Regions from separate parts of the Vibrio frigidus genome, predicted to be linked through region 2. Evidence: riboswitches for the same ligand, from Rfam matches in the RefSeq annotation. Region 2 holds a riboswitch; the other holds the start of a gene.
What was found. A riboswitch is a leader RNA that binds a small molecule or an ion and turns the genes downstream of it on or off. The one in region 2 is predicted to bind cobalamin.
Positions count from the first base shown of each region.

Region 1: linked by a shared signal. The riboswitch ahead of AACW90_RS21895 (TonB-dependent receptor domain-containing protein) and the one ahead of AACW90_RS16755 (sirohydrochlorin cobaltochelatase) in region 2 are both predicted to bind cobalamin.

Region 1 is NZ_JBCDMC010000020.1:30,389-47,140, forward strand. Features, by position in the region: gene glpE (thiosulfate sulfurtransferase GlpE) at 1-159, shown strand, start outside; gene glpG (rhomboid family intramembrane serine protease GlpG) at 160-999, shown strand; gene AACW90_RS21830 (flagellar basal body-associated protein FliL) at 1,074-1,490, opposite strand; gene AACW90_RS21835 (chorismate lyase) at 1,640-2,179, shown strand; gene ubiA (4-hydroxybenzoate octaprenyltransferase) at 2,180-3,034, shown strand; gene plsB (glycerol-3-phosphate 1-O-acyltransferase PlsB) at 3,122-5,548, opposite strand; gene AACW90_RS21850 (hypothetical protein) at 5,920-6,846, opposite strand; gene AACW90_RS21855 (Lrp/AsnC family transcriptional regulator) at 7,161-7,622, shown strand; gene lexA (transcriptional repressor LexA) at 7,728-8,351, shown strand; gene AACW90_RS21865 (class I SAM-dependent methyltransferase) at 8,411-9,241, shown strand; gene dinF (MATE family efflux transporter DinF) at 9,302-10,654, shown strand; gene sthA (Si-specific NAD(P)(+) transhydrogenase) at 10,719-12,119, opposite strand; gene fabR (HTH-type transcriptional repressor FabR) at 12,343-12,966, shown strand; gene AACW90_RS21885 (YijD family membrane protein) at 12,969-13,340, shown strand; gene trmA (tRNA (uridine(54)-C5)-methyltransferase TrmA) at 13,391-14,500, opposite strand; cobalamin riboswitch at 14,631-14,859, shown strand; gene AACW90_RS21895 (TonB-dependent receptor domain-containing protein) at 14,896-16,752, shown strand, end outside.
Region 2 is NZ_JBCDMC010000009.1:195,887-212,638, reverse strand. Features, by position in the region: gene AACW90_RS16815 (nicotinate-nucleotide--dimethylbenzimidazole phosphoribosyltransferase family protein) at 1-168, opposite strand, end outside; gene cobU (bifunctional adenosylcobinamide kinase/adenosylcobinamide-phosphate guanylyltransferase) at 171-737, opposite strand; gene cobD (threonine-phosphate decarboxylase CobD) at 730-1,791, opposite strand; gene cbiB (adenosylcobinamide-phosphate synthase CbiB) at 1,791-2,723, opposite strand; gene cobA (uroporphyrinogen-III C-methyltransferase) at 2,764-4,137, opposite strand; gene cobM (precorrin-4 C(11)-methyltransferase) at 4,124-4,951, opposite strand; gene cobJ (precorrin-3B C(17)-methyltransferase) at 4,948-5,820, opposite strand; gene AACW90_RS16780 (cobalamin biosynthesis protein) at 5,851-7,506, opposite strand; gene cobI (precorrin-2 C(20)-methyltransferase) at 7,519-8,283, opposite strand; gene cbiE (precorrin-6y C5,15-methyltransferase (decarboxylating) subunit CbiE) at 8,276-9,529, opposite strand; gene AACW90_RS16765 (precorrin-8X methylmutase) at 9,534-10,187, opposite strand; gene AACW90_RS16760 (cobalt-precorrin-5B (C(1))-methyltransferase) at 10,175-11,392, opposite strand; cobalamin riboswitch at 11,493-11,660, opposite strand; cobalamin riboswitch at 12,161-12,341, shown strand; gene AACW90_RS16755 (sirohydrochlorin cobaltochelatase) at 12,513-13,547, shown strand; gene AACW90_RS16750 (ABC transporter ATP-binding protein) at 13,590-14,507, shown strand; gene AACW90_RS16745 (ABC transporter permease) at 14,500-15,237, shown strand; gene AACW90_RS16740 (FecCD family ABC transporter permease) at 15,234-16,184, shown strand; gene AACW90_RS16735 (ABC transporter ATP-binding protein) at 16,177-16,752, shown strand, end outside.

The DNA.
Region 1 (16,752 bases), on a different contig from region 2:
GTTGAATTTGATCATCCTATACTTGTTATGTGCTACCACGGAGTCAGTAGTCAAGGTGCCGCACAATATTTAGTGAATCAAGGCTATGAAGAAGTGTATAGCGTTGACGGCGGATTTACAGCATGGCATATGGCTGGCTTACCTATTCAGAGAGGTTAAATGATTAAGCTAATCACACTCAAAAACCCTAGAACGGCTCAAGCTTTCATTGATTATATGGCATCAAGGAAAATAGAACTCGATATGATGCCAGAGGGTGGGGGGCAATTTGCCCTTTGGCTTAAAGACGACATTGATAAACTAGAAGCTGAATCGGAATTGTCTCATTTCTTAGCGAATCCGAATGATAGTAAGTATCAAGCTGCATCGTGGGATCTCGCGGGCTCTAGAACGAGAAAGTTTACATATCAGACTCCCAGCATATTGGCTATGGTCAAAGCAAAAGCAGGGCCTTTTACGCTTTTGATTATGTCGGTTTCTATTGCGTTATTTATCCTGTTTCAATTAGGGTTTGGTAATTCTATTTTTTCGGTAACACATTTTCCAGCTTTTGATGGACAGAAGTGGCAAATTTGGCGCTGGGTGTCACATGCACTTATTCATTTCTCTGTTACTCATATTGCTTTTAACCTCCTGTGGTGGTGGCAATTAGGCGGAGATATAGAAAAGCGGCTTGGTACGATTAAATTATTGCAGATCTTTATATTATCATCGGCCCTATCGGGTGCAGGTCAATATTGGGTTGAAGGTGCCAACTTTGGTGGATTGTCAGGGGTGGTGTATGCGCTAATGGGATATTCATGGTTGTTAGGTGTCATATCGCCTGAAAAAGGGGTGAGCTTACCGAAACCTATCGTCATATTTATGCTTGTTTGGTTGGTGCTAGGGTATGTGCAGCCATATATGGCTATTGCTAATACCGCTCACTTGGTAGGCTTAGCGTCTGGTTTATTACTTGCTAGGATTGATAGCCAGATGACAAAAAAAACAAATGGCTGATGATCATATAGCACAAAATATGTCTACTGTAGCAATGGCCTTTAAATGCCATTGCTTTGAAAATCAGAGCAGAATTATTGAAAGAGGAATTTAGTAAACAATAAATCTGTGATGAGGGTTTTACCCGTTTCGGCAATGAGCAGATTGTTTAGATTTTCTTTGAGTTGCTTTCTGAGTTCTTCTCTTCCAGCGAGGGTTTTCACTTGATCTTCAGTTTGTTCACCAATGTATGCAACGATAGTATCTCGAATTAAAGGTTCGTGTCTTTCTAGCTCAACGACATAAGAGCTATCCGCAACCATTAAATCGACTCGGACTTGCAGATATGCCAGTTTTTTGCCTTTTGTGTATACGTTGGTAGTGAGATCTGGTGCTAATGTATAATAGGCGAATGTGGGTCCGCTGTTTTGCTCTTCTTCATCCGCATATGTTGTGACTGAAAAAGTACTGGTTAGAGCGAAAATTATTAAAACAATATATTGTTTAAGCATATTTATGGGATCTTTCTTTTTTTATCGGATTATCGTGGCGTCTTAGTCTGCTACAATGTAGCACCTAGACAAGTTTGTATTCTGCGGCTTTTTTAGCCTAAACACCAAGTATAAATTGCTTATATTACTAGAACTAAATAAATATACCTATGACTGAGCTGATTTCGTTGTACATTGCTGCGCTCAAAAAAGTTGATTGGCAAGACATTGACAAGTTTGAACTATCTTCGAGCGTTTCTCTACATTGGTTGTTGGAAAGAGGCTCATTGTCACGTCGTTTTGAAGAAAAGTGTGAAAACTTAACGGTTAAGATGCTTTTTAATGAGATGATTTCAGCTAGAGAGGTCACAATTGAAGAAAAAGAACTTCTTAGTGATACTGGTTGCTTACTCAGAGAAGTCATGCTTTTAGGTGATGAGCAAGAATGGGTAATTGGTCGAACTTTGATACCAGAAGCGTCTTTGGACGACCAGCCACATAACTTAATTCAACAGGGTACTATTCCACTTGGATTAACAGTATTTAGTGTTGAGGGTGTGAGTAGAGATGCTTTGCAACTTGGCTGGGTTAACCTCCCTAACCAGCGACTTATTGCTAGACGATCACGTTTATGGATGAATAAAAAACCTATGTTAGTCGCAGAACTTTTTCTTCCCGAATCACCGGTGTATCTTACGGAGACGGTTTAGATGAGCTTAGTAAAAGCGAGAGCCTACTGGCAACTAATGCGTATGGATAAGCCAATTGGTTCATTATTGCTTCTGTGGCCAACCATATGGGCCTTGTTACTTGCTTCGGAAGGTAAGCCTAGATTAGACGTTGTTGTTGTATTTGTTTTTGGAGTGCTGTTTATGCGCTCTGCTGGATGCGTTATCAATGATTTCGCAGATAGAAAAATTGACGGACATGTTCAAAGGACAGAGCAACGACCGCTTCCTGCAGGGAAAGTGAAACCGTTTGAAGCCATTGTTTTGTTTCTAATATTAGCGTTATCTTCTTTTTTTCTTGTACTTACTATGAATCCTCTTACCGTTAAGCTGTCATTTTTCGGTATTGTGTTGGCGTTCATTTACCCTTTTATGAAGCGTTTTACTCATCTTCCTCAATTATTCCTAGGGTTAGCATTCAGTTGGGCGATACCAATGGCCTGGGCTGCGCAAGCGAATGAACTTACGTCTCCTGTATGGTTATTATTTGTCATTAATGTGTTATGGACCATGGCTTACGATACTCAGTATGCAATGGTCGATAGAGATGATGATTTGCGAATAGGGGTAAAATCAACCGCAATTTTGTTTGGTCGCTTTGATAAAATCATTATTGGCTTATTGCAGTTGTTAACGCTGGTTTTGTTTATAATTTTAGGTAACTGGTTGAACCTTAGTACCGTTTTTTATTGGGGAATACTAGTGTCGGCTGGATTGTTTGTATATCAACAAAATTTGATTAAAAAGAGAGAACGAAATCTCTGTTTTAAGGCATTTTTAAATAACAATAATGTTGGGTTAATTATGGCTCTGTCGATCTTTCTTAGTTATCTATAATCTACTCAAGGCGTCAAAAATGGTTTTAATGAAAAAGGTTCTGTATTGACAGAACCTTTTTTCGTTATGACGTTATTTAAATGACGGTTATTTTACTTCACTATATAGGTTTTCCTGAATAGTTAACTTTACTTCCGTTGGTAATAACGCCGATAACATATCCGCTAAATGTTGAGTGTTATCTAGATTACAGTTGCCATCCACGTCGATATATTGTTGTTCTTTCAATGTTGTAAATAACGAAGTAAATACCCCTTTATCAAAAAACTCTGGAGCATTGATACCGTGCAATCTACCGAGACGTTGAGCAACTTCCTGGCATTTCTTCTCTAGTTCAGGTTTCTCAAGTTCTGGATTGGCCCCTAGAAGATTGATTGAAATGGCATAGCGTTGCAGTGTCTCTGCGATAGTACGGGCAAGCAACATCAATGATTGAATTCTAGGTTGGTCGATAGATATATTATCTTCTGTACGGCAAACCAGTTTTTGCCTTACCAGTTCATCTAGGATGCTTTCGACCGTTTGATCAAGATTTGATTGATCGTAATTCAAAAACAACTCTTTTTTCAAGAAAGGATAAAGTTGGTGTACGACAGACTTAATGTATTTTACGGATATACTTTCGTGACGAACAACCAAGTGTGAAATTAATGATGGTATTGCGAATAGGTGAATAATGTTATTACGGTAGTAAGTCATTAAGATGGATTGATTGCGATCTAGGGAAACAATGTCACCCATAGTATCGGTTTCGATTACGAATTTATCTAATGAAATCGCATGCTCAACTAACTCTGTTGCGGTTTTGTCCGGCATGGTAAATGTATTGGAGTATGGGACATTCTTAAGTAGTGATAAATACGAGTCAATCTGCACGACCAATGTATCTTTTGATAGAGCACGTTGACGAGATGCAAGCAGAGCAGTTGCACATAGCGTTAATGCATTTGCTGCTGCTGCATCATTGATATGAGTCATCATCTTAACAGCGAGTTTATTGACAGTTGGTGTCAACCATTTAGGTCTAGGTGGATCAAGAGGATTGATGTCTTGTTTCCATTCCGGGACTTCTTCGTTAAGGAATTGATTTAGAGGGATTGGTTCGCCAAAGTTTACATAGCCTTGACCAAAATTACGAAGCTTACGTATCGTTTTAAGTACCTGCCCTGCGTTCTCTTTTTCTTTGCGTTTTCCTCGCAGCTCTTTCGCGTAGGTGGATACTTCCATTACATGTTCATAGCCAATGTAGACTGGGACTAGGGTAACAGGGCGGCTCTGTTCTCGTAACATCGTTTGGATAGTCATGGCTAGCATGCCGGTTTTCGCTGGTAGTAGTCTACCTGTACGAGAACGACCACCTTCACTGAAATACTCAACCGAGTAGCCTTTAGTAAATAACTCAGAGAGGTATTCACGGAATATAGTGGAGTAGAGTTTATTTCCTTTGAAGCTGCGACGAATAAAAAAGGCACCGCCACGACGGAATATATAGCCTGCGGGGAAGAAGTTAAGATTGATGCCTGCCGCAATATGAGGAGGAACCATTCCCTCATGATAAAGGACGTAAGAGAGCAATAAATAGTCCATATGGCTTCGATGACACGGCACGTAAACTATCTCATGCCCATCTTGTGCTAATCGACGTACCGTGGTGGCGTTGCTAATGTTAAGCCCTTTATAAAGCTTATTCCATAACCAACCTAGTATCCGCTCTCCATTCTTAATCAGAGAATATGAGAAATTAGCGGCAATTTCATCGAGAATCGAGTGCGCTTCTTTTCGCGCCTTTTCGAGACTGATATTTTTACTGTTGGCTTCATTCTCGATAGCTTTTTGGATAACTTCTGAATCGAGTAGTCGAGTAAATAATTGCTCGCGATTAGGGAGTTTAGGCCCAATAGCGGCTAGCTTTTGTCTTGAGAAGTGGGTTCGTGCTACTCGAGCGAGTTTATGCGCTATCGATTCATCTGTACCATGTACATCCGCCATATAACGAAGTGAAACAACGGGGCTAAACCTCACTTGGCAATCTCGACCAGAAACGATGACCGCTGCGGCTTTTTGTGGGCCATTCATTGCGCGTAAATAAGGTCTTAGATCGGCTTCTTTACCCGGTTTTCTTCCCCATAAAACGGTCGCAGGAATAACCTGAACATCTAACTCTGAATCTTCTCCGTGCAACGTCAATAAATCGCTAAATAGAGCAATGGAAGCACTTGGTATGTGCTTGTCATTTTTAAGTATTGTTGGCCTCGAACTAATATAGACATATCGACCTAACTCTTTCCCGTTTATCTTCAGTGGCAAAAGAGGATCCGGTAAACCGATTTCTAATGCTTTTCTTCTCAATGTGAAAAGGTCAACATTGGAACGAAATGGGAGTGCGTAGACGATAGGTTTATCCAAATCGATGTCTAAATCTTTAATTGGCTCAGTAGGAATAGCGGTGCTCTTTACTAATAAAGAGAGAGGGAGCTTTAAAAGTGAGCGTGGAATTATACGTCCAGATGACATTAGGTTTATCGCCTCAAGAGTTATCAAAAATGCACTACGTTCAAGGGTTCGAATTCATCCCAAAACTCTGATGAAAATCGAAGTTTAAGGGGGATTTCGATGAAGATAGTTTTGCGCCGAAAGAATACCAGAAACTAGTCCAAGCTTTCACGTCTAAATCAATTTGTTCTATCATTTTTGTTACCGTTGATATGTTGGCTAATTATAGCAGCAGGTAACAATAAATGAATTACAAAAAATAGGGGATTCAAACGCATTGTTAAAGTTGGTTCCTATTCTACACAAGGCATAGGCGCAGTGTTTAAAAGCGAAGACGCTTTTTTGGTCGCCGCTATTTTCGACTGTTGTTCCAGTTTACTTAACCTTGTAATTTATTGCTTATACATTCGCCCCCAAATAGCAACGATGCAGATAGCGAAAACAAGTCTTCCCCAAAGAATGGCGTATAGGTCAGCGCCGAGCAATAGTATCAACAGTGTGTCTTCAATGATGCTGTGACATAACCCAAGGAAACCCATGACAAGTGCAGTATCCCGTTTACTAATGTGCCCTTTTTTTACTTCATCGATGAGTAATCCTGCACCGAACGAAATTCCCAGTGTCATTCCAATAATTGTAATGTTGGCGGCTTCTTTACCTAACGTGAGCCCTCTTAATAATGGTGACAGTAATTTGTGCAGTAGAGCCTCAATTCCAAGTATGCGTAGAATTCGCAGCATTATGATGAGGGCGGTTAAAATGACAAAGATAGAAGCAAAAAGTTGCGCTTGTTCAATACTCCACTGAATCCATCCAAACGAATTACTTGTAGTTGGTGCCCAAGATAAAGCAATTGGTTCTTGTTTCCATTGCAGAGTTGAGTATAAAAGGTTCAATATTGACCCTAATAATAATGCCCCCCCCACTCTTACAAGTAATGTTACTCTCCATCGAATACCTAATGACTTGGCTATAGCACCTTCTACAGGTAGCCCATGAGCAATTAATATCATGACTCCCAGTACCGATATGTCCGCGACAGAAATTGCATTAGTAGCGGCTATTGAGTAAAACACCACCATAGCGGTATAGATATTGGTTAATAAAGCGACGGCCCATACCAAGCCCATTTCTTGCGATAACCCTACAATATTCATTGCAGGAGAAAGACAGTAAGCAAGCAGATCTGTGGCGCCAACTAAGTCTAACAGTTTAACGATAATGACAGCCGGAAGCATTACCTTGACTAAAACCAGATAGACTCGGATGATCTCTTTAAACTGATTTGATATATGGGTGATGAACGTATTGTTCCACATGAAACATTATCCTTTTAATGCGTTTATAAGTAACTTAAGTTTGGGACAAACGACATCCACTGATACTGCTTTTGTTACCTCTATTGCATTGAGTGTTTATAAAGTAACACGCAGTTACGTTATAAACTGATCTTGATAAGAACAAAAAAACCGACGTTCATTTATGAGTTTTAGATGAATTAGGGCAATAATTATCTATTTACCGGCATTATTCTTCTACAAGTTAATTAGTTTAGAGTAGATTTGAAAAATTATTGCTGTAATTTAGACCCATAAATGTATTTTATTCTGATAATGGGTGAGTGAGGTTAATAGTGTTTCTTGATCGGACAGATAAAGCTATTTTACGAGAATTGCAGAGCGACTGCTCTATTACCAATGTTGATCTTGCTGAAAGGGTAGCATTGTCTCCGCCAGCATGTCTGAAGCGAGTACAGCGACTAACAACAGAAGGTGTAATTAGTCGAAAGGTTGCCATTCTGAACCCAGAAAAATTAGGTAATCCATTACACATTGTTGTTGAGGTATGTATGGAGAGGGATAAAAAGCAGATTAATCAAAATTTTATAAAACAGCTCCAAGGTGTACCTGAAGTGAAAGAATGTTATCAGGTGACTGGTGAGGTGGATTTTGTACTGATTATTGATGTGGCGGACTTGCGAACTTACGAGAGGTTAAAAGAGACGATTTTCTTTAGTAATGAAAATATTAAAACGTTCAAAACAATGATCTCAATGAATCGTGCTAAGTATGAAACGCAATTGATAATTGACTAAACAGATATGAAAATGGGTCGTTGGTTAAAAAATGACACCTTTCCGTTGCAAACAAATAAATACTGGATATACTCACAGTTAACTGTATAAAAAAACAGGTGACTTATGAAGCCGTTAACCCCTCGTCAACAACAAGTATTAGATCTTATCAGAGACAAAATTGAAGATTCTGGTATGCCCCCAACACGAGCAGAAATCGCTAGAGAGTTGGGTTTCCGTTCTGCTAATGCCGCAGAAGAGCATTTAAAAGCCCTTGCTAAAAAGCAAGCTATTGAGATTATCCCTGGCGCATCTAGGGGGATTCGAGTTTTGCTTCAGAGTGATGCTGTAAATGATGATTTAGGATTGCCTTTAATAGGACAAGTCGCGGCTGGCGAACCTATTTTGGCGCAAGAGCATGTTGAAGCGAACTATAAAGTTGATCCGACGATGTTTCGACCTCAAGCCGATTTTTTGCTTCGCGTTCAAGGTGAAAGTATGAAAGATATAGGCATCATGGATGGTGATTTACTGGCGGTACACAAAACACAAGACGTCAGAGATGGTCAAGTTGTGGTGGCTCGTGTCGATGATGACGTCACAGTTAAACGGCTTGAAAGGAAAGGGTCAACAGTATTGCTTCATGCAGAAAATGAAGATTTCTCTCCAATTAAAGTTGATCTAGAGTCCCAGCACTTAGCTATAGAAGGTGTCGCTGTCGGTATTATTCGAAATACGGACTGGATGTAATTTATAACTTGATAATCTAAATAATAATCATTATCATCTTTAGTTCGGGAGAGATGATAATGAATGTCCAATATATAAAAGCCTCAACCAATATCAATAATAAGCCTCACTATGATGTGCCAGTTCACTTACTACAACCGATGTGGCTAAGAAGTCGAGAAAGTCTGGTTAATGATGGTTTGGTCTATGATCCTATTGCGGCTAATGCCTGTCGATACTGTCAGCTTTCTTCAGAATGCCTTTCTGGTGATATTGCTCAGAAACAATTATTGCACGCGACGCTTACTAAGCTTTGCGACGAAAGAGTCGGTGCCTTTTTAAAAGATCATCCTAACGCTTGGGTATTAAATATAGGTGGCGGATTAGATACTCGATTTTATCGATTAGATAATGGCTTGTGTCACTGGGTAGAGCTGGACATTTCTGAGCACTTGCTTTGGAGGGAGAAGTTATTTCATCCAAGTGATAGATATAAATTAATCAATGGTTCCGTCGATAACTTTAATTGGATGCAATCCTTATCTATACCGAGCAATGTGCCAGTTATTATCGTTTGTGAACAAGCGCTGTTATCGCGTTCAGAATCTGATGTGGCTCAGTTTGTCCAAAATATGAGTCGATATTTTAATCAATGTCATGCTTGTATTGTCGTAGCCGGTGACAAAGCGTCAACTCGCTATGGGCAAAGGTTAGGAAGCCAAAATTATTCTCATGGTTTTAACAAACCAACAGAAAAACTGTTGCAATGGTTGCCTTGGTGCAAATATATTAAATTATTCTCTCCATTTGATGATAGTTGTGGACGATGGAAAGTTTGGCAACGCGCCATTGCTGCATTTCCAACATTAAGACATAGGCTTACTCCGATTGTCGTTGAGTTATCTTGGTAATTTAACGGGACAATAGATGAATCACTAAGTTACACTTCCCGGTAACTTAGTGAGGTTTATGTGTTTAACTCTTTTTTATCAACGCTTCAGAATACATCGATCCACAAACAAGTACTTCTTCTCGCTATTCCGATGGTTCTTTCAAATATCACCGTTCCGTTGCTGGGGTTGGTTGATGCTGCTGTGATCGGTCATTTAGAACATTCATGGTATTTAGGTGGTGTCGCCTTGGGTGGGACCATGATCAGTGTGACTTTCTGGTTGTTAGGTTTTTTGAGAATGTCGACAACTGGATTAACCGCCCAAGCTCTAGGCGGAGAGAAAAAAGAACAACTAGTTTTGGTTCTGCTTCAAGGTTTGTTTATGGCCTTTGCATTCGCAGTAATATTTCTGCTTTTTCATCGGGTGATGGCTGATATTATTTTCGGTTTTAGTCGTGCGAGTAATGAGGTTAAGCACTACGGAGAGACCTATTTTGTTATTAGAGCGTGGAGTGCACCTGCCTCTCTTGCAAATTATGTCATGCTTGGCTGGTTGTTAGGCACCCAAAACTCACGAGCACCTATGTGGATGGTGATTTTCGCTAACGTTACCAATATTGCTTTAGATTTTCTTTTTGTGGTTGGGTTCAACTGGGGAGTAGAAGGCGCCGCTCTTGCTTCTGTTATTGCAGAATACACAAGCTTGGTTATAGGATTGGGTTTTGTTGTTAAAACGTGGAAAAACTTTCAGTTGCCTGCTATTTCATCAATAATACGTGAAAGAACCATAAGGTTAACGAGTGGACTATCACGATTCGTCAAACTCAATCGAGATATCTTTCTACGCTCTTTATGTCTACAGGGGGCCTTTAGCTTCATGACCTTTCAAGGAGCAACCTATGGTGATGATGTCGTCGCAGCTAATGCAGTATTGATGAGCTTTCTGATGATTATATCTTATGGTATGGATGGGTTTGCTTATGCCATTGAAGCTATGGTAGGCAAAGCAATAGGCGCAAAAAATAGAGGGGCGTTGAAAGAATCGATAGTGGTTACGTTTGTTTGGAGTTTCGTCATTTGTTTCTTTTTAGGGGGCGTTTTTTATCTCTTTGGTAACAACTTGATATCCATGATCACTGATATTGAACGTGTTAGTAAGATAGCCAGTATGTACCTCCCTTGGTTAATTGCTATGCCATTGTGCGCTATGTGGTGTTTTGTTTTGGACGGTATTTTTATCGGTGCAACAAAAGGTAAGGAGATGAGAAATAGCATGTTTATTGCCACTTGTACCTTTTTTGCCGTCTTCGGTTTGATGAGCGGTTTTGGTAATCACGCCTTATGGGCAGCGATGATAAGTTTTATGGTGATACGTGGTGTAAGTTTAGGGTTTGTTTTTGTATCGCAGTGGAGAAGAGGTGTTTTTCTCTAAGAATTCGTTCAGGCTGAGGTATTCTCAGCCTGAACATAATGATTACCGGGTATAGCCTTTTATTTTAAAACAGACGATTAAGCCCGTTTAATGCCGCTACTCGGTAAGCTTCTGCCATTGTAGGGTAGTTAAAGGTCGTATTAACGAAATATTCGATGTTATTCGCTTTTCCTTTTTGTTCCATTATCGCCTGCCCGATATGAATAATTTCCGCAGCGCGTTCCCCGAAACAATGAATACCCAATATCTCTTTTGTTTCTCGATGAAAGAGTATTTTTAGGCTGCCAATATCTTTTCCGGCGATTTGAGCTCGAGCGAGGTGTTTAAACGAAGAGCGTCCGACTTCATATGGAACCTTCGCAGCAGTGAGTTCTTGTTCGGTTTTACCCACAGAGCTAATTTCCGGTATGGTGTATATCCCAGTAGGGATGTCTTCTATTAGGTGGGTATCGGCTTTTCCTTTCACAATGTTCTGTGCCACAAAGCGACCTTGATCGTATGCAGCACTAGCTAAGCTAGGGTATCCAATAACATCTCCGACAGCATATATATGCTCTACTTTTGTCTGATATTTTTTATTGATGCTTAGAGATCCTCTGGCGTCAGCAGTCAATCCAGCTGATTCGAGGTTTAGTTTGTCGGTATTACCCGTTCGACCATTGGCGTAGAGCAAACAGTCTGCACGCATTTTTTTTCCTGATTGTAGGTGGATAATTACACCGTCATCAGTAGCTTCGACTTTTTCATATGTTTCATCATTTCGGATGACAACGCCACTATTCCAAAAATGGTATGAAAGAGCATCTGAAGTTTCATTATCTAAAAATGAGAGTAAGCGATCCCGTGTGTTGATGAGGTCGGTTTTTACATCTAGCCCGCGAAAAATAGAAGCGTATTCGCAGCCGATGACACCTGCACCATAAATAATGATGTTTCTTGGAGTATGTCCTAGAGAAAGAATTGAGTCGCTGTCGTAAATACGAGGATGATTAAAGTCAACGTCTTCGGGTTGGTAAGGTCTGGAACCTGTCGCGATAACAAATTTGTCCGCAGTATAATATTCTAGGCTCCCGTCAATCTGTTTTACGGCAACCTGATTTTTATCTACAAAATGAGCTTTACCAAAAATAAGGTCACATTGGTTGCGATCATAAAAACCTTGACGAAGGCGTGTTTGCTTATCAATAACGGTTTTCGCATGGCTAAGAATATCAGCAAAAGAGGCATGTACGTTATTAACATTACGATGAAACAGTGGATTGCTATTAAATTCGATGATCCGGCTTACTGCGTGTCTTAATGCTTTCGAAGGAATCGTTCCCCAGTGGGTACATCCGCCACCAACACTTGGTTCCTTTTCAATTATGGCGACATTTAACCCTGCTTTGGTTAATCCCATTGCTGCCCCTTCACCTCCGGGACCACTACCGATTACGATCACATCAAAGTGAGTTTTTCGAGCCATATTGATTCGCCTTCCATGATTTTTGTTAACATTGCTGTAGCGAGATTTTAACTTGTTATCACCATAGGTAAATGGTCATCACACTATAGAGTGGTAATGATCACGGACTTATGCAAATCTAATGGATGTTAGTTGTGCTTTTACAATGTGTATTTCTCACTGGTTCGAATTCGCGTTATAGTAATTAGACGTTAATTGGCTTTATTGGTAAAAATAACCCCCTATGGGAATTCGTGCGCTACAAAAAGAAAAAACACGCCGATCATTAATTGATGCAGCATTTAATCAGCTTAGAGCCGATCGCAGTTTCTCAAATTTGAGTTTAAGAGAAGTCGCGAGGGAGGCAGGTATTGCGCCAACCTCGTTCTATCGTCATTTCAAAGATATGGATGAGTTAGGATTAACCTTGGTTGATGAGGGCGGTTTACTCCTAAGGCAACTTATGAGGCAGGCTAGGCAGCGAATTGCCAAAGAAGGCAGTGTTATTCGAACTTCAGTAGAAACCTTTATGGAATTTATTGATAGTAGCCCTAACGTATTTCGATTGTTATTGCGCGAACGCTCAGGTACATCGGCTGAGTTTAGAGCCGCAGTGGCAAGAGAGATGCAACATTTCGTAGCTGAAATGACCGAATATTTGATAAGCACAGGAATGGATAGAGAGGAAGCCTCTATTCAGGCGGAAGCATCGGTAATCTTGGTATTTAGCTCCGGTGCAGAAGCGTTGGATTTAAGTAAAGATGAAAGAGAAGAACTAACTGAAAGGTTAGTGATGCAATTAAGAATGACCGCTAAAGGTGCTTATTGGTACAGAAAAGAGCGAGAAAGACAAAACAATAGGATATAACTATGTCGAATGAATCTAATCCAACGAAAAGTGACTCTGCTAGAAAAACGCTACTTTTAGCGGTAATTGTAGGTATGTGCAGTAATGCATTGCTCTCCGTGTTGACGGTAACTGAGGTCGCTTTCTCAATTTTTCCACTGATAGCTCTGGTACTATCAGTACAAATGCTTTATCAAAATTATCTACGTAACCCTGTTTCAGAAGAACTTCCATTGGTTGGTTTGGCTTGTTTTTTTGTAGGTGCTTTTGGTTATTCAGCATTTATAAAAGCTCAGTATCCGGGGGCGGGATCGAATTTTTTCGCCATTATAGTGACGTTGTTGTTACTGTTATGGGTAGGAAAAAAACTAGGTTTCATAGCAAAGGGTGAGTAACTAGTTAGGAATTAAAAAAACGAGCGATATGCTCGTTTTTTTAATTTTCTTTATTTGCGCTTTTCTAAAAGAACACCGGCTTCCATATGGTGGGTGTAAGGAAATTGGTCAAATAGAGCGAATCTGATAATTTTGTGAGTGATAGATAATAATTCGAGATTTTCTTTGAGCGTTTCAGGGTTGCAAGATATATATAAAATACGTTCATAACCCTGAACCATTTTACAAGTGTCTTCGTCCATGCCGGATCTTGGTGGATCGACAAAAATAGTGTTGCAGTTGTAGCTAGTTAGGTCAATATTCGCTTGTTTTAATCGTCGAAACTCCCGTTTACCATCCATCGCTTCGGTAAACTCCTCAGCGGACATACGGATAATTTGGACATTATCTATCTTATTTACTGCGATATTGTATTGAGCAGAAACTACTGATGGCATAGCGACTTCGGTTGCGAGTACGCGTTCAAAATTTTGAGCAAGGGCTAATGAAAAGTTACCGTTACCACAATAAAGTTCCAATAAATCACCGCTACTTTTTTTCGTACAATTTACCGCCCACTCCAGCATTTTCTGAGCAACAATACCGTTCGGTTGAGTAAAGCTATTTTCTACTTGTTGATAGATATAGGTACGGCCATGAACATTTAATTTCTCAATCACATAATCACGTTCGAGCACTATTTTCATTTTTCTTGCTCGTCCGATAATATTGAGATTGAAGCCTTTATTATTAAGCAATATCCTCAATGCTTTTGCTTCTTCAGTCCATTTATCATCAAGCTGACGGTGGTAAAGAAGAGAAACAAGCACTTCGCCATTTAAGGTTGACAGAAAATCAACTTGAAACAGTTTTTTCCGAAGGTCATCGTTGTTTTTGATCGAATCAATAAGAAGTGGCATCAACTCATTAATTACGTTGCTTGCCGCAGGGAATTGGTCAACGCGAATTTTCTCACGAGTTCCTTGATTAAACATTATGTAATAAAGAGCTTCGCCTTCGTGCCAAACGCGAAATTCGGCTCTCATACGATAATTTTGCTCAGCAGATTCAAATATTTCCAACTCAGGTACATCATATTCAACAAACATTTCGTTGAGACGATTCGCCTTCTCTTTCAGCTGTTCGTGGTAGCGATTAGAGTTTATTTCTAGGTTTGCCATAGATATGCCTTTAACTTTACACAAGGAGCGCAGATTTTATTCAATCCGGCTTGGTTGTCCAGTACTGATATGAATAAGTTTCATGTAGAAACGTTAATTTTTCCACTAGACAAGAGATATATTGATAATTAGTATCCGTTTTAGAGCTGGTGGCAATTGAAACTATAAATTGCCTGAAATGGGAATCTGGTGAAAATCCAGAACTGACGCGCAGCGGTAAAAGAGAACGAACATCTACGGTGAAAACCACACACTGCTACATCCAATGATGAGTGGGAAGTGAGATGCTAGGCGACCAATTAATATTATCATAGGTCATGCTCTTAAGTCCGAATACCTGCCAGCAAGTAAATGAACTTTCTCATTTACTAGGACTTACGCGAACAGGATTATTAATGAACAAATCAATAATAGCGGCCGCAGTGGCATCGCTAGTTTCTGCATCTCCACTCTCTTTTGCACAATCTTCTTCTGATATCGAAACTGTCATTGTTACGGCCAACCGTTTTGAACAGGCGGAGAGTTCGGCTCTGGCTTCAATAACGGTTATTGATAGAGAACGAATAGAAGCTACGCAAGCTACCACTGCATTAGAGTTACTGAAGAGCGTTCCTGGAATTACGGTTAATACTTTAGGGAACAAAGGAAATGCTTCTTCTATATATATCCGTGGAACGAAATCTAAGCATGCCCTTGTTTTGGTTGATGGCGTTAGAATTAATTCTCCAACGTTGGGGGCGGCGTCCATCGGACTAATCCCTGCTTTTGCTATCCAGAGCATTGAGATAGTGAGAGGCCCAAGGGCTTCTGTTTATGGATCTGATGCTATTGGTGGAGTGATCGCGATAAGCACTATATCTTCAGAAGAAACTCATGAGTTGAGAGTAGGTTATGGAAGCGAAGATCATGGACAGGTTGGTTGGCGGTCATCAGGTAATATTTCAGAAAATACTCAAGGTTCTTTTGTAGTAAACAAAGAACAAAGCGACGGTTACAAAATTTATGAATTGGCCGCGGATGGTGAAGAGTTTGGCTATTCAGCCCAAACAGCATTCGGTCACATTAATCACCAACTAAATGAAGAATGGTCTTTGATGTTCAGTGGATATGATAAATCGTCAGATTTCGAATACGCAGGTCAATATGACGGTTCGAAAAATCAACAAGACGATGAGTTCTATAGATTGTCCAGTGGTGTTATATATGAAAAAGAGGATTATCTTTCTAATCTGCAGTTTTTTTTGGGTAAGAGTTATCAAGCAACGGGTGATGCTGAAGGACAAAATGCGAAAGGAACAATAACTTCTCGTCGCAATGGTGTTTCCTGGATAAATACCTATTTGGCTCTTAATAATATCGTTCTTAATGCAGGATTAGATTATTACAAAGAGAGTGCTGATAGAGGAGGCTCAAATACAGATAATTACGAAAAACTAGATAAAGAAAACAAAGCGGCATTCTTGACCTCTAGTTTTGTATTTGATCCACTAAGCTTAGAATTGAGTTTGAGACATGATGACGATAGTGCATTTGGTGGAAAGACAACTTGGAATGCGGCAGCAGGATATCAAATCTCGAAATCACTGCAAATAGTATCTTCTATTGGTAGTGCATTTAAAGCGCCAACATTTAACGACTTGTATTGGCCTGAATCTGCTTATGATAAAGGTAACCCAAATTTAAAACCGGAAGAATCGGAGTCAGCGGAAGTTGGCCTTCGAGGCAACTACGATGTTTTAAATTGGAGCATTACGGCATATAAAACAGAAATCGAAAACCTTATAAATTGGGCTCAAGAGAATGGAAGCGGAAAATGGACACCTTCAAATGTTGATGATGCAACAATAGAAGGCATTGAAGTCGCAATTGATTTCTATACGGGACCAATCAATCATGAACTTGTTGCGGAATGGATGGATTCAGAAGATAAAAGTACAGGAGATGCTTTAGTTCGTATCCCTGAGAATAAATTTGCTTGGAATATGATGTATTTTTATGAAAGTTTCGATCTGAGTGTGTCGACGTTATATACAGGAGAAAGAGCAGACAATTCTGACAAGGAACTTGATGCTTATACTGTTGTTGATTTAGGTATAGGTTATTTGGCGACGAGTTCTCTTAAATTAGGATTGCGAGTAAATAATGCTTTTGATACTGATTATGAAACAGGTTATGGGAGCAGTAGTTTCGTGACTGGCGATGATTATTATTACAAAGGACCTGGTCGAACGGCATTTTTTACTGGTACTTAT
Region 2 (16,752 bases):
CAAATATTCTCCATTTAAAAAGGTGTTGGCTTTACCACAGGCAATGAGCTCGGTGTCTCTGGTTGGATGAAGCTGCATTAATCCTTCACCCGCACCAGCATCACTGATTAAATGCAGGTTAGGAACGGGCGCAACAGAATTCAAGGTAATGTAATTCAACCACGTCATCGTTAATTTCCTTTCAGCGTTAATGGTAATCCGGCGGTCACAAGGGTAACTTTTGGGATCTGCGCAGCAATGGCTTGATGAAGCCAACCCGCCTCATCAACAAATCGGCGATTCATCTCACCCATCGGAATAATACCGCAGCCAACCTCGTTACTGACCAGAATGACTTGTCCGGGTAGTGCCTTTAGCGTATCAATGAACTCTTCTTTGATCTCTGCCCACTCTCTTGGCTGCTCACCAAATAGGCAATTACTCAACCAAAGTGTCAGGCAATCGACCAGTATACAGTTGCTCTCATCGCTGCACTTCATTAGGGTCTTAGACAAGTTAAACGGCTCTTCAACAACCAACCATTCGGACGGTCGTTGATTTTTGTGTCTTTCTACCCGTTTCGCCATCTCTTGATCTCTGACTTCAGATGTCGCGATATAAATGACTCTTTTTCCACAGGCTTTAGCCCTGTTTTCTGCATAACTACTTTTACCAGACCGTGCGCCGCCAAGTACCAGTTCAACATCGGCGGTTTCGTCAGCATCTATAGCGTTTATGCTGGTTTCTAACTCACTCATAGATAGGATCCTTGTTGCGTGTAGCGACTCTATTCCTTGCCAAAAAATATAACGCTGATTCCAGTTTTTTCCACTGGGTTTCATCTGCGGGCAGACCGAAGCGAAGCGCATTTTTCTCATCACAAAGGCGTGTTAACACGTGTTGTTGGCAGAGAAAATCATGACATATAGCCGCTTCATCTAGGTAAACAGTGATGAAGAGATCCGTAACCGATGTTCTATCGTCGAGATATTCCCCCAAAAGACCACTCAATCGAATAGATGCTGACTTGATACGATGTGCGACCTCTTTTTGCCATTGGTGATCGGATAATGCCTTTTTCATCACCCAGCGAGCGGGACCTGTAACCGTCCACGGACCAAGCAATGCTTCTAGTGACCCTTTAATGTTTTCCGACGCAAAAACAAAACCCACTCTGGCCCCCGCTAGCCCAAAAAACTTACCTACCGATCGAAGAATAATCAAGCTACTCTGTTGCTCGTCAGTACTCAGCATCGATATCTCTGGTGTGCAGTCAGCGAAAGCCTCATCGACGATAAGGTAACCCTTTTTCTCTTGCATTTTTTGGCTGATTATTGCGAGTGCGTTCTTAGAACTAAACTTACCTGTCGGGTTATTGGGGTTGATAATCAACACCACGTCACTTTCTGCAACCTGTTGTTCCGACGGAAAATCATCATAAAACAGTACATTCCAGCCACATGAATCTTGTTCAAATCGTGTCCATGCATGTTGGTGTTCTTTGTAACCAACCCTTGGTAACGATATTGTGCCACAACGACCCATTTCTTTAGTAAGAACCGCGGGTAGAGAGACAATGGCGGCCTGAGACCCTGCGACAATAACCGGGTCAGAAAATCCGCCATAATAACGCCTAGCCGCCACTTCCAAACCATCATTATTTTGAGGGAGTTGGTTCCAAACAGAAAGAGGGATGTCGCCTATTGGATAGGTAAAAGGGCTCACACCTGTTGAAAGGTCAATCCAACATTCTGGGTCTGTACCATATTCAGCGGCTATCTTATTCAGATTGCCACCATGTTTAATCGCCATCAACTTACTCCTACGATGACACAAATTAACCAGAGATAACCGAGAGCAAAACTCCCACGAGAGACCAATCGATTGGCCTCGGGGATAGATTGCCATTGCGCAGGTTTACCTATGCCCATCGGTTTTTTGTCGTGCAGTACGCCATGGTAATAGGTGGGTCCGCCAATCATCACTTGCAACGCACCAGCACCAGCGGTCATCACGACGCCACCATTTGGGCTGCTGCACTGTTTTGCCTGTTCCCGCCAACACTGCATTGCACTACCGAAGTTACCTTGAAACGCGTAAATCACCGCGGTAAGACGAGCCGGAATCCAACCGAGAAGATCATCACTTTTTGCGCTAAAAAAACCAAAACTCAAATACTGTTTATTCTTGTAGCCCCACATGGCGTCCAGCGTATTAGCAAGACGAAATAACACTGCACCCGGTGCGCCAAAGATCAAAAACCAAAACATAGGAGCAAAAACGGCATCATTTCCATTCTCTAAAACAGATTCAATCGTTGAAGAGGTGATCTCTTTTTCAATCATTTTGTCGGTATTCCGGCTGACAATCATCGACACATGATAACGTGCCTGATCTATATCACCCGCTTTTAGTGGTCGATAGATATTCTGCGCATGTTCGATAAGACTTGTCCCACCGATGGTCAGGTAGACCACTATCGCATTCAGCCCGAACCATAATGGCAAAGATATCTGCGCGACCCATGCCAAAAAAATATACGTCGTGGCCACAACGGGAATAACCGCCATTATCCACGCAAGTACACCCTGCTGTTTCTCACTAATGAACGAACACGCCCGGCACATCTTTTCAAGGCTATTTACCATACGCCCAAAACCGATCAATGGGTGGAACCGTTTTGGTTCTCCAAACCATCGATCCAACCACAAGGCAACCACAAGGATAACCGCACTAACTAACATGCTCTCCCCTATGGTCAACTCAACATTAGTGAGCAGAAAGTCAGGCAACATCAGCGCGTTCTCGCGAGCTCAATACGTCTGACATATCAACGAATTCAGGGTAGTCGATATTATCTAAAAGATACCCGTGCTGGATTGCCCACTGGCGAACTTCTTCGTTTAATGGAACCAATTGAGCGCTCTCCAATGCAATAGAATGGTGTGAAATGATGGATTTAAGTACCGCAATATCTTCTACTAATAACCAATCGACCATTGGAATCGTATAGCTAAGTGGCTCACTATTAACTCGTCCAACAAGATAGTATCGGTTTTTTTCACCAAACGCTTTCTCTTCATTTACGGTCAATGTTAGTGCATTGTCAGATACTTTTTCTGCTTGAATACCAATATTTTTCAACGCCATTCTAACAAAGCGGTTGTTACTACCTAATGGCATCGCGAATTTTCTGATGTCCCAATGATGTTCTTGTACTGCATTCCACCAAAGGTTAAACGAGGGCAAGTCGCCGAAAGCGAGTTCTGGCGCCGTCGCTAGATAGTCGAGGTCTTCCTGATCGATCAACGAACTGACTCTGGTATTTTCGATCGCGATAACCTCAGCGCCCTTGTCACGTAAATAGGCCGTTTCTTCATACTGACCACAAACAAGCATCCTAACGCCAGTTAATGGCAGGGTATTTCTCCAGTTAAGTTCCTCAGCTTGGGCGACAACCTCACCAACAATCACTAGAGCCGGTCCCTTAAGTGTGGAATGATCGACTTTTTCAGCGATAGTACCCAGTGTTCCCGTAATACATTGATGATCAGCACTTGTCGCCGAACATATTAACGCGATGGGGGTATGCGAACTTCTGCCATTTTCGATAAGGTTTTGGGTATGCTGTGCCAGTTTTTTGGCTCCCATATAAAGCACTAATGTACCACCCGCTTGACCAAGTCTACTCCATGACGCAAGCGTCTCGGTATTTTTATGTCCGCTGACAAAGGTGACACTAGAAGCGATACCACCGCTTGTCAAAGGAAAACCGGAGTAAGAAGCCGCACCTAATGCCGCGGTAATACCCGGTATTATTTCATATGGAATGTCGTGTTGTTTTAGATCGCGACACTCTTCAGTTGTGCGACCAAAGATACACGGGTCACCCGCTTTAAGCCGAGCGACGCGTTTACCCGCTAACGCAAATTCCGTTACATCTGGGTGCATACCGTATTCAATATGGATGCCTTGATAACCACGATAACCGACCTGATGCAACTGAACATGTTCTGGAATAATGGAAAGGATTGCGGCGCTCACAAGCTTGTCATAACAAACCACATCACAGGTACTCAGCAACTGTTTTGCTCGACAGGTAAGCAGGCCGGGATCGCCGGGACCCGCACCAATCAAATAGACTTTACCTTTCGTCATGTGACTCTCCCTTTACTGAGGTCTCTACTTCTAAAGCGCGACGAGAAGAAGGCTCAACCACTTTCGCTTTACGGCATGCGTGTGAAAAGGTGGGATCGTACAGCTTAGAATCAACAAAATCGTCTATAGCAAATACTTTGCTGACAATGATCATGGCCGTTGACCGGATATTAGCGTCATGCATCTTGTCGGCGATGTCCGCTAAGGTGCCACGAATAATGCGTTCCTCTGGGTGCGAGGCTTTTTCCACCACACAAACTGGCCAGTTTTGTGGATAAACATCGCTAAGTTCACGCACAACTTTTCTTATCAAGGTTGCGCTTAAAAATAAGCATAGCGTCGCTTCATGTCGAGCTAAAGACTTGAGATTCTCTTTATCTGGTACCGGAGTACGACCAGAGGCACGCGAAAGGATAATCGTTTGGCACTCTTCTGGAAGCGTCAACTCCTGCCCCAAAGCGGCCGCAGATGCTTGAAATGAAGACACACCAGGAATGACTTTCCAGTCGATACCCAGCACCTTAAGCCGGCGTGTTTGCTCAGCAAGGGAAGAATAGATAGATAAATCCCCCGTCTGTACTCTTGCAACATCTTGTCCTTGCTCATGGGCGTCGGTATACACTTTGGTGATTTCATCCAGGTCCATACTGGCAGAGTTGTACACTTTCGCCTCTGGATGAGCGCGTTCAATAACCGCTTTAGGAACCAAGCTTCCGGCATAAAGAATAACCGGACAGGTCTCTACTAACTTTGCACCTTTTACTGTGATCAAATCTGGGTCACCCGGCCCGGCACCAATAAAATAAACGGTCATACGACTTCCTTACTGTTTTGTACCATGTCTTTATCAAGAGATTGTTGCGGCTCAATAGAAGATAACTCCTTTGAAGCGTATTCAAGAGAACGCCCTGGAGTTTGACCTTCACGTGTCTCGCCATCTTCTAAAATGTATTTGTTCTTATAACCACGAGGGGTCACTATCCAGTCCTTGAAACGATAACTGCTTTCGTTCCCCACAATAACCGCTGCATTCATTCCAAACTCAAGATCGGTAAAACTATCCAGTGTCGAAAGCTGCACACTCTGTTCATCTCGATAGGCCGCATTGACAACGGCGACAGGCGTGGTCGCTGGTCTGTGTTTAAGAATGATTCGTTGCGCTTCTACAATATGATTTTGACGTTTTCTCGACCTCGGATTATAAAAGGTAATCGCGAAATCAGCCATTGCCGCCGCTTCTATGCGACGAGTAATGACCTCCCACGGGGTCAAGAGATCGGACAGCGAAATCGTGCAACTGTCATGCCCTAACGGTGCGCCAACTAACGACGCGCAAGCATTGGCCGCGGTAATGCCGGGAATAGTTTCCACCTCAATATGAATCTGATGCGAAGAGAGCAGTTCAAACACGAGAGGTGCCATCGCGTACATGCCAGCATCCCCAGAGCAGACCAACGCCACATTCCTACCTTCTTGAACCAGTTTAATGGCGGCATCGGCACGCTGCCACTCTTTGGTCATTCCTGTTCTTACCAGTGCTTGTTCGTTAATAAGCGAGGCGATAAGTTTCACATAGAGACCGTAACCCACTATCACGTCGGCTTGTTTAATCACTTCTTGAGCGCGGATCGACATCAAATCAACGCTTCCTGGTCCTAATCCCACCAAAGATAATCTAGCCACAGTTTGCCTCCTCGGCAGGTGTTATATTTTTCATAATTGGTTCGTCTCGTCCGCGCCTTCTATCTGCGCGAAATATTTATTGTCTATCGCTTGGGAAAGCGGCCTATTATTCGCCAACGCGTTAAACAACGCTCTCCATTCTTGTTCGGAAAACGCTTCAATACCTCGCAGCCAAAGTGCATTATTTTCAGAAGGTTCTTGGTTTTCAGAAGAAGGCGATTTGTCACTTCGCTGGTAGATCACCATTGTCGAACGATTGCGACAAGCACCGGCACACATAGTTCTGCTTATTTTTATTCGCTGCTCTCCTGTCGACAACCCCATCGCTTTCAATATTGATCGCAAATCATGGGCAAGATTTTTGCTTCCTGCCTTCGCGCAACGTTTACCTTCACAGATTAAAATATGGTGTTTATAGAACAGCATTGGCCGATCCAAATCCACATGCTTTGGCTTGCATTGATAGCCTTCTACCACTTCATTACCGTAGGCATTTACTTTGATTTCATTGGTTTTTGACTCGCTATCGCCATGCCGAACTTCGCTGCCATGTTTTTTCTCACCAAACCAGTTCTTACGCTTATGCCTGACCAAAGATTCAGTAAATTCGCGGCGACAACACGCTATCGTCATGTTGAAACCGTCTTGCTTGAATACCCATTTTGGTACGACAAGCTGTTTAGTCCCGCTCAGCTTTAATGCGGCTGCTTCTGCCACAGAATTGCTGCCGGTCACCTTCTTGACGTAATCTGACGGGCTTTCTATGCCTTCAAATCCATCCAGTTGTTGCGGTGTATAGGTGCTAAATAACCACTGATTCTGCGCAGACAGTTGTTGCAGTCCAACTTCGTCCGCCTTGAGGTCGATACTCGCGAAGGCCTCAACAGAGTCTAAACAGAGATTAAATTGTTCGCTGAAGGCTTCTAACCCCGCTTTCAACACTGACAAAGGTGTATTTCGGTCGCAACCTAAACCAAAAATTAAAGATTTTGGTCTCCAAAGTACGACCTTATTTTCCCAGCCGGATAGGTCAACTTGGTTTTCATCACTGATGAGGATTGCACCTCGATAATGGGCACTTTCGACACCATCAAGGCTGGTATGGCTAATGAGGTTAGCGGGCATGCGCTTGTCGTACTTCCACCAGTTTTTATTGCCCGTTTGTTGCGCGATAATCACTGGTTCTTCATTGACGATAGCGGCAGAAACCTTTGTAATTGATGGTTCTGAAATGGGGTCAAGAACCCAACCAAAAGGGGACCCAATCATGTCCGCTGACACCGTCTCAGATACATCGGATGCCGTTGTTATAACGGGTGTCGCCTTTACGACATGGGCGACTCGTTCGGTTAATTGATTTGCGCCACCGCGATGACCTGAAAGCATGGAAATAGCAAACGTCGCTTGCTCATCCAGACAGACCACCGCTGGATCGTTTATCTTGTCTTTCAGCAATGGCCCGATGATTCGACTGACAATACCGCTAGCACAGATAAAGATATGGCCATCATACTGATTAAACCTATCCGCAACAAAGCTCGATAACGGCAGCGTCAATAGTGTTGCGTCTGGTGATACATCTATCGCAACTGGAGACACAAAGAGATCGGCAAAAGGGAGCGCCCTTTTCAGCTTAGCCCCTTGTTTTTCGCCCGCTACGGTGATGGCGTAAATCGCAAGTTTCATCTTCTCACCTACTTATGCTACCGACTGTTTGCCACGTAAGACGCCACGGCGGCTACGAATCGACAATTGAACCATAGAGAAATAACGATGCTCTTCCGGTACTTGGTCAAGATTATGGTAGATCTCTTGTTTATCGGTGCTGGCATGAGAAACATACGTCGCCGTATCGCTCAAACCAAGCTCTTTCAGTTTCGCCGACAATTGAGGGATCATTCGACCTGCTTTGATAAGCATGATGGTATCGAATTCTTTTACCAGAGTATCAAGGCTCTCAATTCCGTAGGTTGCTGGGACGACACAAAAACGTTCCATACCATCCGCCAACGGTATCTTTGTCGCCGCAGGGACCGCTGTAATTGAGGTAATTCCAGGGACAATAATCGGCACTATCTCGGGTGCTATTTCATCAAGCTCTTCTTGAATATAGGCCCATGTGCTGAATACAGAAGGGTCACCTTCGGTCACAAATACCACCGATTTACCCTGTTTGAGACGATCAAAAATAGTCATCGCTGCTACACGCCAAGCCGGAACATTGACACTCGCATCACGAGTCATGGGGAAATGCAAAAAACAACGCTCTCCCGGGATATCTTTTTCAGGCAATGCACCGTTAACGATCTCCCAAGCAAATGAGTCCGCTTTTCCTTTATTTTTTTCCGGAATCGCTACAACATCAGCTTCTTGAATTAATCGAGCTGCTTTTAGCGTCAACAATTCACTATCACCTGTACCTACACCAACAGCATATAGCTGACCGAATTTGCCGTTATTCATTAATTTCTCCCGAAGGGTATTTAGATTTCACAATTGAAAAGAGGTGGATAGGATTCTCCGCCTGATAACGAAGATACTGCGCCAATGGTTGAGTATTAGAAACGTTCACTAGCTGCGCTTCGAAATTTAGCCCGTTAGATTTCGCCCACTGATAAACATCGACTACTGTGTCCATCGTGACGGCTGAAACGACTAAGCGGCCACCGCTATTGAGTGCGGCCCACACATAAGAAAGAATGTCGTTCATTGCGCCTCGACTTCCACCAATAAAAACAGCATCGGGACTTGGCAGGTCCTTCAGCGCATTCGGGGCAGCGTCAGATATAAGCTGAACATTATCGGTGGCATGCGCGCGCATATTCGCTTCTATGTGTTGAAAGCAGGTTTGATTGCATTCCACAGCGAACACCTTGCCTTTTGAGGCAAATTTAGCAGACTCGATAGAGATAGACCCTGAACCCGCACCGATATCCCAAACCGTGTCCTCTGACTGAATACACATACTGGTAAGAGCAAGGTGTCGTACCGCTTGCTTAGTAATCAGCCCCTTTTGTGGCATACGCATGACAAAGCTATCATCACTCGCAAACTGACCATTGCCTCCCCACCTTGCTTGTTCTTCCCGTTGCGCGACAATGATATTCAATCCATCGAACAGGATCTCGCTACTAGCCAGTTCCTCGACCGAAAACGAGCGAATGCGCTCTGTAGTTCCACCAAGTTGCTCACAGACGGTAAGCTTCCAACCAGATTCACTGAACTGTTGCATGTGTTTTGCCATAATTTGCGGCGTGTTTTTATAATCCGTCAAAATCGCAAACAGGCTACCTGACTGCATCTGTGCCACCATTCCAGCACGCTCTCTGCCATGGCAGGAGAGAAATTGAGCCGTCGACCACGATAATCCCAAACGAGAGAATGCAAGTTGGGCCGAACTTTGGGTCGGAATGAACAGAAGTTCTTCAGCCGGTAACCTTTTTAGTAAGGTTGTTCCGATGCCAAAAAAAAGAGGGTCACCGGAAGCGAGAACCACAACATCCCCTTCTTCAGACGCATCAATCACCTTATTTAACCAGACAGAAAAACCTTCGGTCATATCGAGAAAATCACCATCGAATTGAGGAAACCATGCCATATGGCGAGGATGGCCTGCCACAACTCTGGCTTTCGACACGGCATTTACTGCCCTGCTGGTTAAGCTCATACACCCATCTTCAGCAACACCAATTACCGTAATACTTGCCATAGGTTTATACCGTTTGATAGAGAAGGGCGTGAATAGTTGACACCACAATAGGGCTGCCGCCTTTGCGGCCGACGCTCGCAATATAAGGTATCTTATTCTGGTCAATGAGAGCCTGTTTGGACTCTTTAGCTTTAACAAACCCAACTGGGATACCAACGATTAGCGCCGGTTTTATCTCCTCAGCTTCCACCATTCTTAGTACTTCAAACAGCGCAGTAGGTGCATTACCAATGCCAATTATCGCACCGTCTAGTAAGCCCAGATCTCGTGCTCGACGCATAGCCCAAATAGCTCTAGTTTCACCCTTCGCTTTTGCAATGGTGATTACCGCTTTATCACTGATAAAACAGTGGGTATCATTTTTATATACCGATAATCGTTGGGCACTTAAGCCACTGGTGATCATCGTCACATCACTAATAATTGGACAACCCGCTTTTAGTGCTTCAATTCCTGCTTCGACCGCCCCGTCACTAAACCGAAACAACTGAGCAAACTCGAAATCACCCGTGGTATGAATTGCCCTTCGCACAACTGGCCACTGCTTCTCGTCAAACTGGTGGCCACCGTGAAATTGGTGGACCTCTTGATCGATAATAGAGAACGAATCATTCTCGATTACCTGCCCTTGTTGGGTCATCTGTTTCATTGTGTCCATGTCTTTTCACCTGAAATTTGGTCAATAGGTTTGGTTGGGTTTGATATAGCATTCACATCGGAATATCGGGCTAAGGGTTTGCCATCGAAATCGATTAGAACGACATCGATATCCAATTCATTTGTTACATAACGGTCCGCATGAATTTTTGCCTCCTGACACAAGCGCTCAAGAAACAACTCTGGTCGGTCTTCTCTAACTAGCTCTAATACATGGCGTCCCGTGTTGGCCGCATAGATTTTATCGCATAAGAGAGGGGATACTTTTGCCTCTCTGGCAAGCTTGCTAAGATGTGTAAAGTCGATAGCATGACCAGATACATGAGTCATCATTCGACCGGAAATTAATTTGCCTAACTTACCAATCATCACCACCAAGGTAACGCGCTTTACGTGAAAGCGTTTCGCCGCTCTTAACCCAACGCCAATAAAATCGCCGGCCTGAATAAACGCCAATTCCGTCAGTTCTGGCCATTGCTTGATCGCCGATTTTTCTGAACGGCTGCCCGTGGTCAAAATAACGTGCTCTAGACCATTGCTTTTCGCAACCTGAACTGACTGTCTCACTGACGCCGCATAAGCAGATGTAGAGAACGGCTTAACCGTTCCACGCGTGCCCAAAATAGAGATTCCACCAATCAAACCTAGCCTTTCACTGATGGTCTGTTTCGCGGCTTCTACTCCTCCGGGAGCCGAAATAGTAAGTTCAAGCCCAGAATATGGTTCGCCTAAAGCATTATTGCTGTTTGGTGAAAATGTTAACGTTGAATGATCCCACTCTAGCTGCACCATTTCGAGGATATTGGCCCTAGGTATCGGATTGATAGCGGGTTCACCGACCGGAAGTTCAAGCCCCGGAAGCGTCACAGTCGCGATCCCTTCCCCACCTTTGAGCTGAATTCCAGGGTGCCGGCTCCACTTAGCTGTACACTGAATCTCTAGGCCATGGGTACAGTCGGGGTCATCTCCCCCGTCCTTAATAATACCGGCAAGTACTTGCTCGGTTTGTCGTTCAACGATTCGTTCTAAACGAACCAGTTGAAATGTCACCAAGTCTCGATTGGGAAGTTGAATGTCTATTTGAGAGAACGGCTTATCCGAAATTAGCATCCGCACAGCCGCGCGAGCCGCCGCCGCCGCACAAGCCCCTGTGGTATAGCCCCAGCGCAGCTCTTTATTGCTTTTCGAACGCTTTAATTTACCCACTAACAGAAACTCCGGCACGATCGGGATAGTTATATATAATCAAACATTAATGCGGCCGAAATCGAAATACAATGACTCTGAGTGATCCCGCCCAGGCTGTTTGATTGTTGGTTATTTAGCAGGTTCTGACTTACGAAATATATATTCAATCACACAAGATTACATATTTCGTTCACAGTTGCGGGTACAGTTCAGGGATTTAACCTGATTCACTTTATAAAATAGCACTCAGAAGATATAAACGAGCACCACCTATCACTAAATATTCCCAAAGTCTCTCATACAGCATCGATAATAAAATTGATAAATATCAATTTAGATTAAATGATAGAATCATAACCATGAAAAATATCAGTAATTGATATGAAGGTCTTTTAATAGAAAAATATAACTTACTAATATTATTGAATTAAAATGTGATATGTGCGCACCGAAAGAATTTTACTATTAAATATTTCGACGAAAAACAGTGACGTATATCTCATAAAAAAGAATATTGCGATTATAAAATCGGCGAATGGCATCTTTTTATCCTAAATGGGATGGTATTTACCATAACTGACAATTTACACACAAAGTCATTGCTTAATTGGACATGAATAAATAGTGGTATGGTTCTTTTTATTTATATGTTGTAAAAATAAACATCTTTATATTTGTTGATGTTAATCACTATTATAATTGATGTTTTTAAGGCAATATGATTGTCATTCAGGTGTAATATTTATTAAATTGACCTGAGCACAGAATAATGGACATCATTCAATGCCCATTATTCTGTGTTTAGGTTAAATAGCACTTAAAAGGGAATCAAGTTAGACGCTTGAGCTGTGCCCGCAACTGTAATTGGAGAGTCGGCAGACATTAGTCCACTGGATAACATCCGGGAAGGCGCGCTGCCAGATGTTGACCCAAAAGCCAGGAGACCTGCCTGAATAATAATAAAAACTCTAACACTAGAGTTTGTAAAGGCGAGCGGGTTACTCGTGGTTTACTGGCCTATTTATGGCCGGTCCCGATATTCAATCCTGTAAGCCAAAAATAATGGTCACACGAACCCCATCAATAGACCCACCATATGATGGAAAGGACGTTGTACTTAAACTTACGGAATATAATAATGTCAAATACTAAACGTTTTAATTATATGTTTAATATACATAAAATCCCTCGCAAGGCACTAAAGATCATCTCTATCGGGCTATTGACCACCTTGCCTCTTATCCCTGTTGTTCACGCTTCTGAACCAACGGCTAAAACAGAAAAATCCGCTATTGTACTCGCCGCATTTGGCACAAGCTATGACACAGCAATCGGGTCACTTATTGGTATACAAAAACAGGTCCAAGACGCCTACCCAGATACACCCGTCCGGTTTGCATTTACTTCGAGTATTATTCGTAAAATCTGGCATAGACGCGCATCGGATGATGAGTATCAAAAAAGTCATCCTGAGGTACCACAAGGTTTTTACCAAGTGAAAAATGTACTCGGTACGATGGCTGATCTGCAAAACGAAGGCTATAAGAATATCGTGGTTCAAACAACGCTACTGTCACACGGTGAAGAGTTTATCGATCTTAAAGCCACAGTCGACGCTCTGGCTTCCATTCAAACAATAAAAGAGAAATGGAAACCATTTAATAAGGTCGTTCTTGGACGCCCACTAATGGGCACATGGGGGTCACACAACCCGTACCGAAAAGACTTAGACCAACTTGCTGAAGCACTCGCTAGCGATGTACAACGAGCAAAAGAAAACAATACTGCTTTGATCTATATGGGTCATGGCAACGACCATCTTTCTACCGGTCTCTATTATGAATTGCAAGAGGTGATGAATAAACGTTACCCCGACGTAAATATCTATGTTGGTCTGGTGGAGGGCTACCCCAACTTCGATAATATAATGGAACAGTTAAAACGCGACGCAATAAAAAGTGTTGCCGTAAAACCGCTAATGGTCGTAGCTGGAGACCATGCAAGCAACGATATGGCTGGTGATGATGAAGATTCGTGGAAAGTGATGCTGTCAAAGCAAAACATCAAAGTAACCCCTTTACTCGAAGGATTAGGTAGCAAAGAATCCATTCAAAAGATCTATCTTCAACATCTCGTCGACGCGGCAAAAGACGCCAACATAACGCTACGTTAACACCGTTGATCATACTCATTTAATAGAAAGAGCAGTATAGCCATGATTTCAGATCAACATCACACCGATGACGCTTTCATTGAGGTTAAGTCATTGACCCGGTATTTTGGTAAAAGCAAAGCTGTCGATGAGATGAGTTTTTCCCTTCGTCGCGGAGAAGTGTGTGCCTTTCTGGGACCGAATGGAGCAGGAAAAACGACAACAATCAAGATGATGACTGGGCTGCTCGAACCTGACTCTGGTCAGGTTCTGTATGAGAAGACAGAAAATCGTTCTGACCGACATAAATTGAGGCGATTAATCGGGGTCGTTCCTCAACACAATAATGTTGACCGGGAGCTAACCTCCGTTGAGAACCTTAAGGTTCATGGCCTATTGTACAAAATGCGCGGTGCTTCCCTAACACAAGCTATCGACGAATGCCTCGAATTTGCCGGGCTAACTGAACATAAAGACAAGCCAGCCTCAAAGCTATCAGGTGGCATGAAACGAAAATTGGTTATCGCTCGAGCGCTAATGCACAAGCCAAAAATCTTGTTTTTGGATGAACCAACGGTGGGATTAGACCCCCACAGCCGAAGAAAAATGTGGTCTTTTCTCAATAAAATCAACAAGGAACGTAACTGCACTATTTTCCTCACTACGCATTATATTGAGGAAGCAGAACGATTAGCGGATCGCGTCATCTTTATAGACAGCGGGAAAATAATCACACAAGGAACCGCAGAAAACCTCAAGCACAGCTTGGGGCGCTATGTTCTTGAAATAGAAACCGAGGATTTCCATCAGGAGTTTTATGATAACCGAGAGCAAGCGTTGGAAAGACTCGCTGATATCTCTCACGATCCTATGGAAACCCGTTCTCCAAAAACAAGAGTAAGAGAAACCAGCGTCAGAGAAACCACATTGGAAGATGTTTTCCTCCATTTCACTGGAAAAAGGCTAATAAAGAATGCTTGATGGTGTCGTAGGCATTTACTATCGGGAATGCACCGTATTAAAGAAAAAGATTGTCCGTGTCGTATTGGCAGCAGCGGTTCCTCCGTTCCTATATCTGATGGCATTCGGCTATGGCGTAGGTAAAGGAACCACCGTTGAAGGTATCGAATATCTCACATTTTTGTTACCGGGACTTTTAGCGATGTCGAGTATGAACCATAGCTATAATATCGCGAGCGAAATCAATATCAGTCGTTTCTATCTAAAGATATTTGAGGAGTACCTGTTGTCACCTAACCAGCGATGGCAAATCGTGGCTGGCGAAGTGGCTTATGGCGTCACTAAAGGCATGATTCCTGTCGCTGTAGTGGCAATTTATAGCGTTTTTTGTGGTATCAGTTTGCATTTCTCTATTCAGTTTGCCTTGGCTTTGCTGTTGCATCTGATTGCCTTTGCTCTTATTGGTTTTATCATCTCACTCAAGATGAAAAACCATAGAGATCAGGCGACCATGAACTCATTTGTGATTACCCCGATGATGTTTCTTTCTGGCACATTTTTTCCTGTCGATCAGATGCCCATGGTGATTCAGATACTGGCTAAACTTTCCCCTCTAACTTACAGCGCGGATCTCATTCGCTCTTCTCTGTTGGATACCCCTTTTAATACCTCATCATTGGCTATATTGTTTGTTCTGACGCTCATACTGCTGTTTGTCGCTAATCGAATTGTATATAAGGTCGAAGCATGAGGTGGACATTAGTTACTATCTTTATTATTTGTATGCTGCTTTCAACGCTGATCGGCCCCAACTGGATCAATCCTTTTGATATGTCGCCGATCGAATACAAAATTCTGACCGAACTTCGAGTGCCTAGAGTGCTATTTTCGGCCGTTATCGGTGCCATGTTAGGTCTTAGCGGCAGCATCTATCAGCTTACGTTGAAAAACCCTTTGGCAGACAGTTTCACCACTGGCGCGGCTTCATCCTCAGCATTGGGGGCCGTATTAGCCATTTCCCTTGGTATGCCGGTTCACTTTGTCTCTGTATTTGCTTTTATAACAGGGTTAGGTGGACTCACTATGGTTTATCGGATGTCCCTGACAGCGGGACGGATTAACCCAATTACAATGATCTTAGCAGGGGTCGTTATGAATGTGGTCGCTTCTGCGGTGATCAGCTTTTCTAAGTACTATTTTGAGGACTCTCTAAACTCCATTGTCTATTGGTTAATGGGCGGCATTTTTATGGTCAACGTAGAAAGGTTAACCATTTGCACCTTATTGTTTTCGGGCGTCTTCTTTTATCTGCACCGCAATTCAATGAAACTGAACATCTTGGCTCTAGATGAACACTCGGCGCAGAGCCTTGGTGTCAATGTCCATCGCCTTCGTTCCAAGGTGTTTATCGCCTCGACCTTACTGGTTTCGGTGGCGGTCAGCTTTTCAGGGATTATCGGCTTTGTTGGTCTTATCGTTCCCCATATCTCTCGCAGTCTTTTTGGCAGCGATATGAAACATAATATCTTTTATTCCAGTTTGTTTGGTGCGTTTCTGCTTATGGCATCAGATACTATTGCGAGAGTGATAATTCCAGGTGGGGCTGAGCTTCCAGTTGGTATTATGACGGCGGTATTCGGTGGTGCGTTCTTCTTCTATCTGTTAAAGCACCGAAGGGAGCACTTCTGGAATGGCTAATATCAAGATTCAAAATCTAGAATATCGCAGAAGCGATTTCTCCCTTAACGTCCCTTCATTAGCTATTGAATCTGGTGAAAAAGTGGCATTAATGGGTGAAAACGGTTGCGGGAAAAGTACACTGATAAATTTGCTTGCTGGGTTAATCGAAACCCCTCAACAATCCATATTTTATCAGCAACAGCCATTGGAAGAGATCACCCACTCTACACGGGCGAGGCTGTTTTCCGTTCTGCCACAGTTTTCAGATATCTCATTTCCGTTTAGCGTCCTTGAGGTTGCGCTGCTTGGAAGATATGTACACTTAAAAACCAATGAGTTCCAACAACAGGATAAAGACAAGACCATCGAGTTACTGAAGTTACTGGATATAGAACAGTATAAGAAACGCAGTTATTCAGATCTCTCTGGTGGTGAAAAACGCCGAGTGATGTTAGCGCGCGTGTTAAATCAGGAGGCACCAATTATCTATTTAGATGAGCCTAACTCCAGCTTAGATATCCGTCATACATTAGAAATATTTGACCACTTACACCAATTGCCACAGACGGTCATCACTTCTGTACAC